Regions from separate parts of the Photobacterium sp. R1 genome, predicted to be linked through region 2. Evidence: predicted binding sites of a transcription regulator. Region 2 holds the regulator's gene; each other region holds the start of a gene.
What was found. Region 2 encodes CRP, which controls carbon source genes, mostly activating them, when cyclic AMP is high. Its sites were predicted from a motif close to TGTGANNNNNNTCACA; they were not measured.

Region 1 (5,528 bases), on a different contig from region 2:
AGGGTAACCAGGGGATAGCCCTGATTTCCCGTGATCAGTTCTTTCGCACTGGTCAGATGCTTCAGGCTGAAATAGCGGGAGTTTCTGCCGGGATCGTACTGGATCGTATTCTGGCCAAAAATCTGGCTCTGTAGCGAAGCCAGACTGGAATGTTCCTTACTGATGATGGTTGCGATACGTTGTTCCAGTGCAGCACTGTCGCTGGGCAGCAGTCGGGGATCGCCCAGTTTCACCGCGGCATTGATCGGATCCAGGGGCAAGTTTGCCCCGCTTGCATTCTGGCCGTCATTTTTTGTATCTCCGCCACCGCCGCATGCTGCCAGCGAAAGACATAAAAGTATGGAACTGAGCTTTTTCATTCTGAAGTCGTTTTTATGAGTTTTATGATGCTTAGTATCATAAACGGCAGTTTTATATGTGAAATGCCAGAAAACTTGGGGTGAATCGCGAAAAATTTATCGCACTGTGATGGATGTAATGCTGTGTTTCCGCGCCGGTGCTTTGAGTCCCGAAAATATGCGGGAGCCGTTTCTTTCATTCGGCAAGCCTGAAATAATCAGGCTCTCTTCTTTTTTGAGTCCATACAAATGCTGAACGTCATTCGAAGCTGGCTTGCACGGTACGACGCCTGGTGTGAGCGCATGGGATTGATTCCGGAAAACCGTCGCTGTTGTGCGCCGGTCCGCTATGATGAAGATGATGCCCGTCATCCTGCGCAGCGGGCAGCCCGGTTGAAAGCCTGCCAGAGCCAGGCCCAAACTCAGAGCCAGACCCGAGACAACGGTGAGCCGCGTGCAACTGATTGACAGCCACTGCCATTTTGATTTCCCGCCCTTTGCGGACAATTCCGGCTACTATCTCGATTTGGCCCGGCAGGCAGGTGTCAGCCATATCGTGATTCCGTCGGTCGGGGAGCAGAACTGGCAGCAGGTCAGAAATCTGTGTCACACCGGCGGGCCGACGGCACCGGCGCTGTTTTATGCCCTGGGGATGCATCCGTACTTTGCAGAGGAGCACGGACCACAGACGCTGGCACGGCTGGAACAGGCGCTTGAACAGGCCCGGAATGACCCGTGTTGTGTTGCGGTGGGCGAATGCGGGCTCGATTTCGCCATTCCGGATGCGGACCGCCGCCAGCAAACCGACTGGCTTTCAGCGCAGCTTTCCCTGTCCAATCAGTTTAACCTGCCCGTGATTCTTCATTGCCGGAAGGCTTTCCCTGAATTGCTAAAGTGTCTGAAATCCTGTTCGCCGGTTCGGGGAGGGGTTTATCACGCTTTCAGTGGCAGTTTGCAGCAAGCGACTCAACTTCTTGATCTAGGTATCAAAATTGGTGTCGGTGGTACGATCACCTATCGCAGAGCAAACAAAACTCGCACTACAATAGCTCAGTTGCCTCTTGATGCATTGTTGCTGGAAACTGACGCGCCGGATATGCCACCGGCTGGTTTCCAGGGAGAGCCGAACCGTCCGGACAGAGTCGTGCAGGTTTTGAACGCTCTGACGGAACTGAGATCAGAGTCAGTAGCCCAGTTAACACAGGCGACTAACAAAAATGCAGAAGTCTTGTTTGCATTGCCTTCTCAAATTTGAAGATTCTGACGTTTATTTGGCTTTTTATTGTGCATCAAGTGGAACTTGAGTGTGATTGCCATCACACTTGATGTTCAACTTTCACTCGGTTGCCAACCAAAGTGTGACGTGTGCATTACATGCTGATAGTTGCCATGCGTATAATGCGCCCGACTCCTTGTGAGCCGAATTGTCGAGACGCCAAATTTTAACTATAGGGATGCCATAAACCATGAGCCTGTTTATGAGCCTGGTTGGGATGGTTGTGCTGCTGCTGGTAGCCGTGCTGCTGTCTGATAACCGCAAAGCTATTAACGTACGTACTGTTGGGGGCGCGTTTGCCATCCAATTTTTCTTTGGTGCATTCGTTCTGTATGTACCGGTAGGCCGTGATGCGCTGTATGGTGTATCGCAAGCTGTTGCCAATGTGATTGGTTACGGTGATCAGGGTATTTCTTTCCTGTTCGGCGGCCTGGTATCAGGCAAGATGTTTGAAGTCTTCGGTGGCGGCGGTTTCGTCTTCGCACTGAAAGTACTGCCTGTTATCGTTTTCTTCTCTGCGCTGATCAGCGTGCTGTACTATCTGGGTGTGATGCAGTTTGTCATCAACATTCTGGGTGGCGCACTGCAAAAAGCTCTGGGTACCTCTCGTGCCGAATCTATGTCTGCAACAGCAAACATTTTCGTAGGTCAGACTGAAGCACCACTGGTTGTGCGTCCGTTTGTACCTAAAATGACTCAATCTGAGCTGTTTGCGGTCATGTGTGGTGGTCTGGCATCTGTTGCGGGTGGTGTACTGGCAGGTTACGCATCGATGGGTGTTCCTCTGGAATATCTGATCGCGGCATCCTTCATGGCGGCTCCTGGTGGTCTGCTGTTTGCGAAAATCATCAAGCCTGAAACTGAGAAGCCTGTTGAGCAAATGGGCGGCGACGATGACAGCCACGATGACAAACCTGCAAACGTAATTGATGCGGCTGCAGCGGGTGCGTCTTCCGGTATGCAACTGGCACTGAACGTAGGTGCGATGCTGCTGGCCTTCATCGGTTTGATCGCGCTGATCAACGGTATGCTGGGTGGTATCGGTGGCTGGTTCGGTATGCCTGAGCTGACTCTGGAACTGATCCTGGGTTATGTCTTCAAGCCACTGGCCTTCCTGATTGGTGTGCCATGGAACGAAGCTGAAGTTGCCGGTTCTTTCATCGGTCAGAAACTGGTTGTGAACGAGTTCGTTGCTTACCTGAACTTCACACCTTACCTGAAAGATGTAGCTGATGGCGGCATGGTGATTGCTGAAACAGGTGCTGCAATGTCTGAGAAGACACGTGCAATCATCTCCTTCGCACTGTGTGGTTTCGCAAACCTGTCCTCAATTGCAATCCTGCTGGGTGGTCTGGGCGGTCTGGCTCCAAGCCGTCGTCACGACATCGCTCGCTTCGGTATGAAAGCCGTTGCCGCGGGTACCCTGTCTAACCTGATGTCTGCAACGATTGCAGGTCTGTTCCTGTCACTGTAAGACGAACAGAATCTAATTAGGCACAAAAACGCCACAGTATGTTTGCTGTGGCGTTTTTATTTGTCTGTCAGACAGACGGACAGATTTTCGCCTTTCCAACAAATTCAGTAACTATCTGAATCTTTTCTGGTAAAAAATAGCAAAAAGCGGTCTTGTGGCCTTTTTTCCTCTTGCCCTGACGCGCATGCTATACCCTTGCAAAGCATGTCTCCTGAGGTCAACCGGGAAAAAGGACACTTCGTTGCCTGCGGTCTACACTCTGTGAGTGTTTTCCGGCTGTCGCGGTGTCAGCGGCTGCCACCGGACTGGAGCAGGCCATGAATGAAGTTGTATTCGCTTTACTCGCTGGTGTCATCGTTGGTTTGTTATTTTCAGCACTGAAACTGCCGATTCCGGCACCGCCAGTATTATCAGGCGTCATGGGCATTGTTGGCGTCTATGTGGGCGGTCAGCTGTATCAGTGGATCATCGAACGGTTCTTTTCCTGAGTGTGAAGACGCAGGATTTCAGCCTGCGGAAAAGCCGTCAGCCACCGGGTGAATTGGTCAACACATTATCCACGCTGGGAAACGTCTGAATGATGGTTCGCCTGAATATGGCTTGGTAATATGACAGCGAAAGGTTGCAGAATGATGGATTCTGCATGAAAGCAGTCTGATGGTTTTTTTGTGAATCAGGCTGTGAACTGAATGGCTGGTAAGGGGATTACCCGTTCGGAAAGCGTTCGGAAACCCACTTACGCGGTGAAAAGGATGTCAATCAGGTTAGCCTGAGTCTTCACGGAATCAAGTCCGCTTCTGTTTCTCTGTGGCTACAATGGCCGGCAAAGAAGCCGGGTCTGGGACAGCGGAGCAGAACACTTGGTAGAGCAATTTCGACTGGAGAAAGTCATGAGCGATTTAAAAACAGCGGCACTGCGTGCGTTAAAACTGATGGATCTGACCACACTGAACGATGACGATACGGATGCCAAAGTGATCGAGCTGTGTAAGAACGCAAAAACCCCGGTAGGCAATACTGCGGCAATTTGTATCTATCCTCGTTTTATCCCGGTTGCCAAAAAGCAACTGCGCGAGCAGGGCACGCCGGAAGTCCGCATTGCCACAGTGACCAACTTCCCGCACGGCAACGATGACATTGAGATTGCGGTAGCAGAAACCAAGGCTGCAGTGGCTTACGGCGCTGATGAAGTGGACGTGGTTTTCCCGTACCGTGCTCTGATTGCAGGGAACGAAGAAGTCGGCTTTGAGCTGGTGAAACAGTGTAAAGCGGCGTGTGGCGACATCCTGCTGAAAGTGATCATTGAAACCGGTGAACTCAAAGATCCGGCGCTGATCCGTCTGGCTTCAGAAATTTCTATCAAGGCGGGTGCTGACTTCATCAAGACTTCTACCGGTAAGGTGCCTGTGAATGCAACTCCGGAAGCCGCTGAGATTATGCTGACCGTGATCAAAGACATGGGCGTGCAGGACAAAGTAGGCTTTAAGCCTGCGGGTGGCGTAAGAACTGCTGAAGATGCAGCGCAGTTCCTGGCCATGGCCGATCGTATTCTGGGTGCAGACTGGGCCGACAGCGCGCACTACCGTTTTGGTGCGTCCAGCTTGCTGGCAAATCTGCTGCACACATTGGGTGAAGGTGAAAAAGCCGCGGAAGGCGGTTACTGAGTCTGACGACTTCATCCATACGGAATACTGGTCTGTGGCGGCGGGTCTGAGCACCGGCTGCCACAGGAACAGCCAAATATAAGGACAGGCAGAGCCGTGACGGCTGGACTGCTGACGGAATCCTATTTCCTTTCGCAGCATTTTCTGCCTTTCCTCAGCCACGTCGAGGCATCTTATGTACTTACCTCAGGAAATCATCCGCAAAAAACGCGATAATATTGCGTTGACCCGAGACGAAATCAACTTTTTTATTCAGGGCATCGCCAAAGACACAGTGTCTGAAGGACAGATTGCAGCTTTTGCAATGGCGGTGTACTTCAACGATATGACCATGGACGAGCGTGTTGCACTGACCTGTGCGATGCGAGATTCCGGCATGGTGCTGAACTGGGACCACATGAATTTCGGTGGCCCGATTGTCGACAAACACTCCACCGGTGGTGTGGGTGACGTGACTTCTCTGATGCTTGGTCCGATGGTTGCTGCCTGCGGCGGCTTCGTACCAATGATCTCCGGCCGCGGTCTGGGTCATACCGGCGGCACGCTGGATAAACTGGAGTCTATTCCGGGCTATAACATCATGCCGTCGAACGACGTTTTCGGTCAGGTGACCAAAGATGCCGGTGTGGCGATTATCGGTCAGACCGGCGATCTGGCACCGGCCGACAAACGCGTGTATGCGACCCGGGATATCACGGCGACTGTTGATAATATTTCGCTGATCACGGCATCCATTCTGTCCAAGAAACTGGCCGCTGGCCTGGAATCTCTGGTGA
Region 2 (5,528 bases):
TTGCGGATCTCCACATCCATTTCCGGACGGGTAAAACGGTGAAAACTGTCCCCTTCCAGCCATGCCGCATGGATATTCAGCATATTAAACATCTTGCGGAAAGCTTCCGAAGTGGTGGACGTTCCTGCTCCGGAGGAACCTGTTACTGCAATGATTGGGTGTTTTGCAGACATGACATACCTTGTCGTTTATCCAAACGGAATCAGTTATTAACAGGGCAAATGGATGCAGTCAAGCATCCGACCGCATCCGTCGGCGCCAGCTTCCGTTTTCTGCTGTCACCTCTGAGTATGGCAGCTTTATTCTGTGCGAAGCGAGCGACGTAGTTTGATATCCACCGTTTCGTGCAATTCGGAATACATAATCACGGCCTCTCCCGCCGCCAATTGCTGGCGCACCTTGTCCACTTTCTGCGCCAGGCTCAGCTCTTGCTCACCGTAGTCGGTGCCCTCGCGCAGGACAAAGTGTTCAATCAGGTTGGTCAGCGTTTCAGCATCGATATCTTGCCAGGGAATGATCATACAACTTACCTGATTAACCCAGATGACAACGGCTTATGCCGCGACAATCTGGTAAGAATGAGTCAGGGTCACGCCTTTGCCCAGCATCAGGCACACGGAGCAGTACTTTTCCAGTGAATCGCTGACAGCTTTGGCAACCTGAGCGTCATCGAGATGATGACCTGTGACGACAAAATGCAGATTGGCCGAGGTGAAATAACGCGGTGCCTGTTCGCGGCGCACGGAATCAATCTGTGCCTCACAGGCGGTGATCGCCTGACCGGCACTTTTCAGCGCATCGACCACGTCCACCGAGCTGCAGCCTCCGGCAGCCATCAGGACCAGTTCCATCGGGCTGGGCGCTTTACTGCCGCCGTTCCCGTCCATGACCACACTGTGGCCCGAGTTAGACTGGCCGATAAAAGTCAAATCTTCGACCCATTTCACACGTGATTGCATGCGTTACTCCTTACTACAAAAACCCGGATTTTATCACTAAGTCACAACGGTGTGATCATGTGCACAGTAAAGTGTCCAAAATGTTCATTTATCCCCGCGCAATATCAAGCAATGCATGACGAAAAAAGTTAAACTCTTGGTCTGAATGTTCACATGCGCTTGCAGCCCAGCCGTTGACTGAATATGCTAGTTGGCAAACAATAGTATTGTTCTACCCAACCCCAATGCAAGGAATGACGTTGTTGGGCAACACACTGCAGAGGAAGTTAGTAATATGGTTCCAGGTAAACCGCAAACAGATCCAACTTTGGAGTGGTTCCTTTCTCACTGCCACATTCATAAGTACCCGTCGAAGAGTACACTGATCCATGCTGGCGAGAAAGCAGAGACCCTCTACTACATTGTCAAAGGTTCCGTCGCCGTTCTGATCAAGGATGAAGAAGGTAAGGAAATGATCCTGTCTTACCTCAACCAGGGCGACTTCATTGGTGAACTGGGCCTGTTTGAAGAAGGCCAGGAGCGTACTGCCTGGGTTCGTGCGAAAACACCATGTGAAGTGGCTGAAATTTCCTTTAAGAAATTCCGTCAGCTGATCCAGGTTAATCCGGATATCCTGATGCGTCTGTCTGCACAGATGGCACGCCGTCTGCAAGTCACCAGCCAGAAAGTCGGTGACCTAGCATTCCTGGACGTGACTGGCCGTATTGCCCAGACCCTGCTGAATCTGGCAAAACAGCCGGATGCCATGACTCACCCGGACGGCATGCAGATCAAAATTACCCGTCAGGAAATCGGCCAGATTGTTGGCTGTTCCCGTGAAACCGTTGGCCGCATTCTGAAGATGCTGGAAGAGCAGAACCTGATTTCTGCCCACGGTAAAACCATCGTTGTGTACGGAACACGCTGATCACTCTCCGGTGATGCAGCCAATGTGAGTACAATAAAAAGCCGCAAGCGCGGCTTTTTTTATTTCTGCCGGGCATACCCTGTGATTACAGCTGTTTTCTCAGGACACTTCACATTTTTTCAGTTGCCTTCCATCCCTCTGTTGCTACATTTGGCGTATCAGTACTATGTGGATGTGCAGATATGGATATCGAACGTTTTGCCCCAAATGCCCAGCACAATCAGCTTCCCCCGCGCCCTGTCGTAACCAGAGGACGTTTCCTCTCTGCCTCGGTTGAAATGACAGGTTTTCAGTCTCCCCGGCAGCTCCTGGAGCAGGAAGCCTACCTGTGTCTGACCAGCCCCCCAAGTGAATCGGATGACTGGATGCAACCGCTGGATCAACAGCACTGACAAGCCCTCTCACAGCACGAGATATGGCATTCAGACACCCCAGATAAAAAAACAGCGGCCCAGAGGCCGCTGTTTAATGACAGAGCAAAGATACCTGTCTTACATATTCGTACTTTCGAAGATCTTGTCAGCCGACGCAGCCACAAAGCCCGGGTAGAGTTCCCCATTCTCCTGCAGATACCGCTTGGCAAACTCATAGAAACCGCCTGGAATTGAACGGATACCATCGGTAAAGCGGACTTCCACCCGATCAGCCATCGTTGATGACTGCTCCAGCAGCACTTCCGGACTACCTTTCACTTCACCACCCGATTCATTGATGGTGAAGCCGTTGTGGCGCAGCAGGCTGTTCACCTCTGCAACTTCCGCAAACTGCTCCAGCTGATTTACGCTGACAGTAAAATGGTTCGCACCATAACCGTGGGCAGCAACCCAACCCGCGTACTCACTTTCCTCGGCCAGCTTCTCATAGGTCGCGTAATCGAGATCCCATAAACGGCCACCGTACAGGAAAGCACCATCCTTCATTGCGCCTTCAGGAATCTGCTTCACCAGCTCACGCACGGTATTTTGCAGATCCGCCGAGCACTGTCCGACCAGCAGTTCACTGATAAAGACTTTCGGTGCAGCCGGGTTCGGATGCTCAAAGTGCTCCGCATACAGTTTCTTCTGCTCGAAATGATACGTTCCGCACGGCTTATAACCAATCGCAATGAATGGTGCAGCCAGCACATCCAGGCTCACACCCGGCAGATTGAACGTACGCAGGGCAATGTGATCGTTCAGCAAAGGCTCTTCCTCTGTCAGCAGATCGTGCACCTGAGCGGCCGAAGGGCAAAGACGGGTTGTGTAGTCCTGCCAAAGGGCATCAAACAGTTTTTCCACTCTTTCCATGTTGCGGTTCCCTCGTCAATACGGGTTAAGCAATAGTTACAGTTGGATCCCCGGAGACAGCTGAGCAGGCAGTTCGGTTGCCTCTCCTTCCATGGATGCCATTGGATACGCACAGTAGTCCGCGGCGTAGTAAGCGCTTGGGCGCAGGTTACCGGACGCACCCGGACCACCGAACGGTGCATCACCGCTGGCACCCGTCAGCTGACGGTTGCGGTTCACAACACCGGCGCGAATATGATCGATAAAGTACTGCCACTCGCTGTCGTCAGTCGAAACCAGACCGGCAGACAGGCCGTAGCGGGTGTCATTTGCCATTTCAACAGCCTGAGGCAGCTCCTGATAACGAGCCACCTGCAGCAACGGACCAAAATATTCTTCGTCCGGCAGCTCGGCAATCTTGCTCACTTCAACAATACCCGGAGTCACGATGGCGCCCTGACCACGCTCAGCTTTCAGCAGCGCTTCACCACCCATGCTCAGCAGACGTTCCTGCGCGGCAATAATGTTATCAGCCGCGACCACAGAGATTTGCGGCCCCATAAACGGCTGTGGCTCAGCAAACGGACCGTCAACTTTGATGGCCTTGGTTGCCGCAATCAGTTCAGCAATCAGCGCATCCCCTTCAGCACCTTCAGGTACATACAGGCGACGGGCACAGGTACAACGCTGACCGGCACTGATAAACGCCGACTGGATGATGGTGTAAACCGTCGATTTCAGATCGCCGTAAGCTTTGGAGATCACCATCGGGTTGTTCCCGCCCATTTCCAGTGCCAGCATCTTGCCAGGCTGACCGGCAAACTGGCGATGCAGAATGTGTCCGGTGTTCGCACTGCCGGTGAACAGCAGACCATCGATACCGGCAGATTGTGCCAGCGCTTCACCAGTGGCACGTGCGCCCTGAACCAGGTTGATCACACCAGCAGGCAGACCCGCCTGTTCCCACAGCTTGATCGTTTCTTCCGCAACTTTCGGCGTCAGATCAGACGGCTTGAAGACGACGGTGTTCCCGGCCAGCAGTGCAGGAACGATGTGACCGTTCGGCAGGTGTCCCGGGAAGTTGTATGGACCGAAAACAGCCATCACGCCCAGCGGACGGTGACGCAGCACGGCTTTGGTACCAGCCACGTCTTTTTCACGCTCGCCGGTCCGCTCGTTATATGCACGGACAGAAATCGCAATCTTGCCAACCATGGCACCGGCTTCAGTGCGGGTTTCCCACAGAGGTTTACCGGTCTCTTCCGAGATCGTGCGGGCAATGAGCTCGCTGTTGTCCTTGACCAGGGCAGCAAAGCGCTCAACAATGGCCTGACGCTCAGCCAGGCTGGTTTTGCGCCAGCTGGTCAGAGCCTCACGGGCGCTGGCAACAGCCTGCTCAACCTGCTCTGCGGTTGCGCTCTTGCCTTCCCAGATCACTTCACCACTGAATGGGTTCAGCGACTGCATCGCGTCACCCTGACCGGCTTGCCAGTTACCTGCAATCCATTGTGTCATCTTGTATTCCACCCTAGTTATTGGGCGATCAGGCGAACCTGATCCCCGTTTTTCACTTCTAACACCTTGGCCATTTCCGGAGAAATAATGGCCAGATTACGTTCACCATCCAGTGCAACTTTACCGACCGTGGCACGGAATCCGGCAAAACTGGTATTACTGATGATGTAGTTATGAGAGCTGTGGTGCTCACCAATTTCGACCGTACAACGCTGAGATGCACGGACAGATTCGATATGGCGCAGATCGCACTCAACCGTTGGGCCGGCATCAAAGAGATCCACATAGCCACGGTTGACGAAGCCTTCCGCTTCCAGCAGCTTCAGTGCCGGACGGGTGTTGTCGTGCACCTGACCGATCACCGCCTGCGCTTCTTTGCTCAGCAGGTTGACGTAAATCGGCAGTTTCGGCATCAGATCTGCAATGAACTCCTTCCGGCCAATCCCGGTCAGGTAGTCTGCTTCCGTAAACTCAATGGAGAAAAAGTGCTCTTTGAGCCACTCCCAGAACGGAGAGTTGCCATTTTCATCGGACACGCCACGCATTTCTGCAATCACAGTGTCTGCAAAGCGCTGGCGGTGCTCAGCCAGCATGAGGAAACGGCACTTGGACAGCAGTCTGCCATTCAGCCCCTGACGCCACTGCGGACGCAGGAACAGGGTGCACAGCTCACTCACACCGGTGTAATCATTACCAAATGTCAGAACCTTCAGCACTTTGTGCACGTCCAGATGTGGTGAGTTATGGACCAGTGTGCTGAGGTGATAAGTATAGAACGGGTTGTCCAGACCGACGGCCGCTTCCAGGGCTGTGGTACCGGCGATTTCACCTGTCTCAGTGTCTTCCGCCACCATGAGGTAGCCTTCCGGGCCAGGTTCAGTC
Region 3 (5,528 bases), on a different contig from region 2:
CATCAGGCTATATCTCCCTGGCTCATCTGGCCGTCAATCAGGTGTTCAAGTTCGGTCAGCAGCGCCAGACTGGGCCGGGCATGGAAAATGCCGCTGTTGTCTTCACGACGGACACCCCGCAAGAACAGGTAATACACACCGCCGAAGTGCTGCTGATAGTCGTAATCCGCTTTGCGGCTTTTCAGAAAACGGTGCAATGCCAGTGCATACAGCTGATACTGCAAGTCATATCTGTGTTCGGCCATGGCTGTGGTCAGTGCCTCGCCGCGATAGGCGTCATGGCTGTCCCCCAGCCAGTTCGATTTCCAGTCCAGCACGTAATATTTCCCCTGGTGTTCAAACACCAGATCGATAAAGCCTTTCAGCATGCCGCTGACAGTTGCAAATCCCAGCTCTCCTGCAGTTGCAGACAAGGTATCGTGGCGGGCCAGCGTTTTATTCAGCAGTGCCGATGACAGCAGGTGGATCGGCAACATGAATTCCATTTCCACCAGCCGCTGCTGCGGGGATAACTGGCCGAGCACCAGCGATTCACCATCCAGCGCGCAGCTGAGCACCTGCTCCAGCAGTTGTTGTAACACCGGCAGCCATTCGGGGTCATAGTTCTCCTGACGCAGCAATTCGCGAATGATATTCGCGGTTGCTTCGCTGTCCGCCGCTTCCGTGAACTCGACATTCTCAAACAGACTGTGAAGAAAAGTGCCGGGCCGTGCCCCTTTTGGGAAAGTAAAAATTGAACGCTCCGGCGCTGACATATCCGTTTCAGATTCAGCCGACTCAAGCAGGCTGTCCTGAGATGAATCCGTATCAAAGCCGGGCAGCTCGCTGGTCGCATCCAGGACGGAGTGCCCCTGTTTAACGAGGGATGAATAACTGGTGATCCACCAGGGATGGCCGACAGAACCGCTGAAGCTGGCTGCTTTCGGTACCGGTTGCTCCACCGCAGCCGGCTGCCAGAGTTCTTCCGGTAAAGCCGGCGGCGTGACGATGCAGATGTCCTCGCTTTGTGCCAGCGTCTCCAATGCAGCTGTCAACTCTGCCAGCCCGCCGGGCTGGCCGTTCTGAACCAGATAGCCAATTGCCGACAGATGCAAACCGGTCGGCTCTTTGGTACTGCGCCCGTTGCGCAATGGCGCCATGCCGACATAACAGCCGTACACCGCGCGGGTCAGGGCCACGTAAATCAGACGCAGGTCTTCGGCCAGACGCTCCTGTTCCGCCAGCGCCAGACTGGCATCTTCCCCCCGGACATCCAGTACAGCCTGCTGGGAATCCGCATCATGATACAGCGCGGTTTCGGTACTGCGATAACTGCAGACAAACGGCAGAAAGACCAGATCGTACTCCAGTCCCTTGGATTTATGGATGGTGACGATTTGCACCAGATTGCGATCAGATTCCAGCCGCAATTGCTGCTCATCGCTGTTCCCGTTCGGGGATTCAATATGCTCCGCCAGCCAGCGAATCAGGGCCTGATCACTGTCCAGCATCTGACTGGCCTGCTGCAACAGCTCGCCCAGATGAAGCACATCCGTCAGACGCCGCTCGCCGCCGTTTTCTCCCAGCAGCCGTTCTGCTATCTGACGTCGGGTCAGCATGTGACGAATCATCGGCAGGACACCGCGACGCTGCCACAGGCTGCGGTAATCGCGGAACTCGGCGATCCAGCGCTCCCACTCATCTTCCTCGTTATTGAGCCGGTCCAGCTGAAAGGCACTGAGTGCAAACAAAGGCGTTGCCAGCGCTGCACGCAGCGTTGTTTCCTGTTCCGGATACTGGACGGCTACCAGCAGACGCAGCAGATCGGCCGCTTCCTGGCTGGCAAAGACACTGTCCCGGTTCGACAGATAGACACTGGCAATCCCCTGTCCGGCCAGCGCCTGACGGATCAGGGCCGCTTCTGTCCCGGTCCGCACCAGCACCGCAATATCACCGGCTGCCACCGGATGTTGTTCTTCCCCGTCCACCAGCGCAGCCTGACCCAGTTCAGACTGAGTCAGAATCGTCTGGATCTGGGCCGCGGTAGCTTCCGCCATCACGGTTTGATAATCCCCTTTCGTGACCGGCGCCTCGGCATCCATGTGCCAGAAACACAGCGCCTGCTGCCGTTCACCGTTCAGTATCCAGTGTCGTTCAGCCGCTTTCGGGCTGGACTGGACGGGCAGGAACTGGATATCGCTGTCATAGATAAAAGGACTGTCCGGCAGTGCAAACACCCGGTTGGCCGCGGCCACCATACTGGCGGTCGAGCGCCAGTTGGTGCCCAGCGTATAATGGGCACTGACCTGCCGCCTCGCCCGGATATAGGTGAAAATATCCGCGCCCCGGAAAGCATAAATCGCCTGCTTGGGATCGCCGATCATAAAGAGTCCGGACACGGCTGCCGATGATTCTCCCTCGGCAGACTCTTCCGGCAGATAAACCGTACTGAAAATCTGATACTGGAGCGGATCCGTGTCCTGAAACTCATCAATCATTGCCACCGGATACAAATGACGGATCCGGGCTGCAAGAGCACCATTCCCGCTGTCGCGATCCGTTTGCAGCGCGGCTGCCAGTTGCGTCAGCAAATCATCAAAAGACAGCCAGCCTTTGCGCTGTTTTGCCTCAGTCAGTAGTTCCCGGCATGCCCGGATCGCGTGCGCCAGAATCGGCTCCCGTACACTGGGCGGGTTCGCCAGCAAATCCTGAATCGCAACAAAAACCGGATGCTCCGGCACGGTGCCCTTGGCCGTTTTCTCTGCCAGCACTGCCTGATCAAATTTTTCCAGGGCCTTGGGCAGACTGTAATCTGTGGTCGGCTGCGCAGCCCATTGGCCGACTTCTTCCAGCGCCTTTGGCAGACTGGTTTTGGTATAACTGCGCTTATTCACCCCGGAATCGCTGATCAACGCAAAAAAATCAGCCACATGCGCACACCAGCCCTGCTTGACGACTTCTATCCGTTCCAGATTCTGCTGGTGTAACTGCGCCAGATCGCCGGATAACGGCGGCGCTTTCAGCACGACCGGTGCACCGGACAAAAAGGGATTGATCGCTTGCAGCAGTGTTTCCGGGGCGGGCCAGCACCGACGAATTTCATTCGCCAGTTCACGGGACAGCGGATAGAAATAACGGCGCCAGTAATCGGCTGCGACCTGTGCCCTGAGCTGACTTTCTTCCGTAATGAATTCATTGGTGAACAAGCTGCCGGATTCAAAGGCATTCTGGGTCAGCATACGCTGACAAAAACCGTGGATGGTGAAAATCGCAGCTTCATCCATCTGTCTCTCGGCCTGCAAGAGTAAGGTGGCCGATCGGGCATGATCCGGCAGATCCGACAACAGCCCCGCCAGAATCGGATCCTCGCTGGAGCCGCGGCTGAAAGCGATCCGGGCATCGTGAATCCGTCGGCGGATCCTGTCTCTCAGCTCAGCTGTTGCCGCTTCAGTAAAGGTCACCACCAGAATCTGATCCACGGTCAGCGGATGCGGAAATGCCGCGCCCGCTTCACCATGTCCTAACAGCAGACGCAGATACAGGCTGGCAATGGTGAAGGTTTTTCCCGTGCCCGCCGAAGCTTCAATCAGCCGGGTCCCATGCAGGGGAAACGTCATTGCCTCCAGCGGCTGTGGCATGATTGCTGATTTATCCGTTGCTGTGGTCGCTGTCATCTCATCAACCTGGTCTCTGAAAAAATTATTTGCCCGCATGCTGACACGGCACCCAAACTCCGTGGCACCAGAATTCTGTTTCAGGCAGCATAAAAAATGGAAAACTTTCTTTTTTACATGTGCTTTTGTGATCACTCACGGGTTCAACACTTTTTACCCTATTTCATTCTGATGTTTCTATCACTATGGGAGGTGTTTCACATTTTCAACCACTGGCTTTCTGTAGTATCGCAGCCACGAAATTTGGTCTACCTCTGGACCTTGTGGCCGACCGGTGAACACCCTACACTCATAATGATTTTGCCGGCGGCCACCTCGCTCACCTGCTTCAATCAACCGCTTCCAGATGCATTAACACAGGCTTGAGCACACGCTCTCCCCAGGTCATGACATCCGCCGCCAGATCATCCTGCCATTGCGGCCAGACACGGGCGATGTAGACATTGCTGCCTTCTCCGCGGAACAGATAGCTGTCCTGAAAAACCGCAGCCATTTTGGTCTGCGCTTTCAACAGAGTGTCCTCATCCGTCAGCCAGTTGCCGCTTTTATCCTGAAGCGCTTCCAGCCCCGACAAGACCGTGCGCGGGAAATAAGGCAGCGGATCCGACTGCCCGGCCAGATAACCGTCGATCAACGCGGTCAGTTGATCTCGGGCATAATCTGCGTCAACCGGTTTCAGCCGAAGATGGGTATCAATGCCCAGCAGATGAGTCGCTGCCGGAGTTTCCTGAGCGGCCAGTGCCAGATGTTCCATCCAGGCCTGAAGCATATCCTGAGCCCGGATCTTGCCCGGCCGGAAATGCACCAGACCTTCTGCGGTGCGGTGACGTAACCATCCCTGTAAGCGAATGCCACCGACAGCAGTTTCAAGCGGCAGGTCGATTTCCGGGTCTTCCGTCCGGGTGGCCAGCAAGGCTGAGATCTGCTCAGCCAGCGGCAGGATCTGCTGTGTTTCCTGCGCCAGCGTCAGTTCTCCGAATGCTCCAATCGGCAGACTGCCCGCAGCCTGCTGCCGGGCCTGAAACTGCGCCAGGGCCTCGGACTGATCTTTCGACTGCTCTTTTGCTTCCAGCAGGGTCATCAGCAGATTTTCGCGCAGCCGGTAACTCTGTAAACCATCCAGCGCAAACGGCTCATCATCCGCCATGGCGCCTTCGGCTGCATTGAAGTACACCTTCAGCCGACGATTGAAAAAATACTGTGCCGGCAGACGCCAGAAACGCTGTAGCTCCGCCAGCTCCATCACCGCCGACGTACCGGTCGATTCCGACAGCGCCTCCAGTGCGACCGGAGCCAGCGGCTGGTCCAGGAATTCGTCCTGAATCACCGGTTCCCGGCGGGCCGCAGAAAGCCACTCCGCTGCATAGCTCGGCGTTGCTCCCAGAAATGCCTGCGGACTGAAAGGCGTCAGCGGGTGGTGGCGGACCAATTGCTGAAGCAGCCGGGCGGCTGAATCGTCTGGCGGCAGACTTTCATCCCCGGTCAGACAGAATCCCTGCTGACAATATTCCAGCAATTCACTCAGCAGCACTGACGGCATTTGCTCGCTGTTGTCCTGAATCGACCGGCCGACATAACTGATATAGAGCTGCTGCTGGGCCGAGAGCATGGCCTCAAGGAACAGGTATCTGTCGTCGTCACGGCGGGAGCGGTCACCGGCGCGCTGGCGGCCGACCATGAGATCAAAACCTTCCGGCGCAATGGTACGCGGGTAGACGCCGTCGTTCATTCCCAGCAGACAGACCACCTGAAACGGAATAGAACGCATCGGCATCAGGGTACAGAAGTTGATCTGTCCGGCCAGAAAGCGCTGACTGATCCGTTCGCCGCCCAGTTTGTCATTGAGGTAGTCACGCATGATGGCCGGAGTCAGCT

Region 1: ACYP03_RS08955 (NupC/NupG family nucleoside CNT transporter) is a predicted target of CRP. The motif match lies at 1,644-1,659, and genes of this name have one in related genera.
Region 3: recB (exodeoxyribonuclease V subunit beta) is a predicted target of CRP. The motif match lies at 3,778-3,793, and genes of this name have one in related genera.

Annotation. Positions count from the first base shown of each region.
Region 1 is NZ_BAAHZP010000004.1:235,340-240,867, forward strand. Features, by position in the region: gene ACYP03_RS08940 (ImpA family metalloprotease) at 1-359, opposite strand, end outside; gene ACYP03_RS08945 (hypothetical protein) at 588-806, shown strand; gene ACYP03_RS08950 (TatD family hydrolase) at 793-1,593, shown strand; gene ACYP03_RS08955 (NupC/NupG family nucleoside CNT transporter) at 1,805-3,088, shown strand; gene ACYP03_RS08960 (XapX domain-containing protein) at 3,406-3,576, shown strand; gene deoC (deoxyribose-phosphate aldolase) at 3,979-4,752, shown strand; gene deoA (thymidine phosphorylase) at 4,928-5,528, shown strand, end outside.
Region 2 is NZ_BAAHZP010000008.1:34,350-39,877, forward strand. Features, by position in the region: gene ACYP03_RS14465 (phosphoribulokinase) at 1-173, opposite strand, end outside; gene ACYP03_RS14470 (YheU family protein) at 300-521, opposite strand; gene ACYP03_RS14475 (OsmC family protein) at 555-959, opposite strand; gene crp (cAMP-activated global transcriptional regulator CRP) at 1,234-1,866, shown strand; gene ACYP03_RS14485 (hypothetical protein) at 2,049-2,258, shown strand; gene ACYP03_RS14490 (2-oxoadipate dioxygenase/decarboxylase family protein) at 2,358-3,152, opposite strand; gene astD (succinylglutamate-semialdehyde dehydrogenase) at 3,189-4,646, opposite strand; gene astA (arginine N-succinyltransferase) at 4,664-5,528, opposite strand, start outside.
Region 3 is NZ_BAAHZP010000020.1:69,528-75,055, forward strand. Features, by position in the region: gene recB (exodeoxyribonuclease V subunit beta) at 3-3,653, opposite strand; gene recC (exodeoxyribonuclease V subunit gamma) at 3,982-5,528, opposite strand, start outside.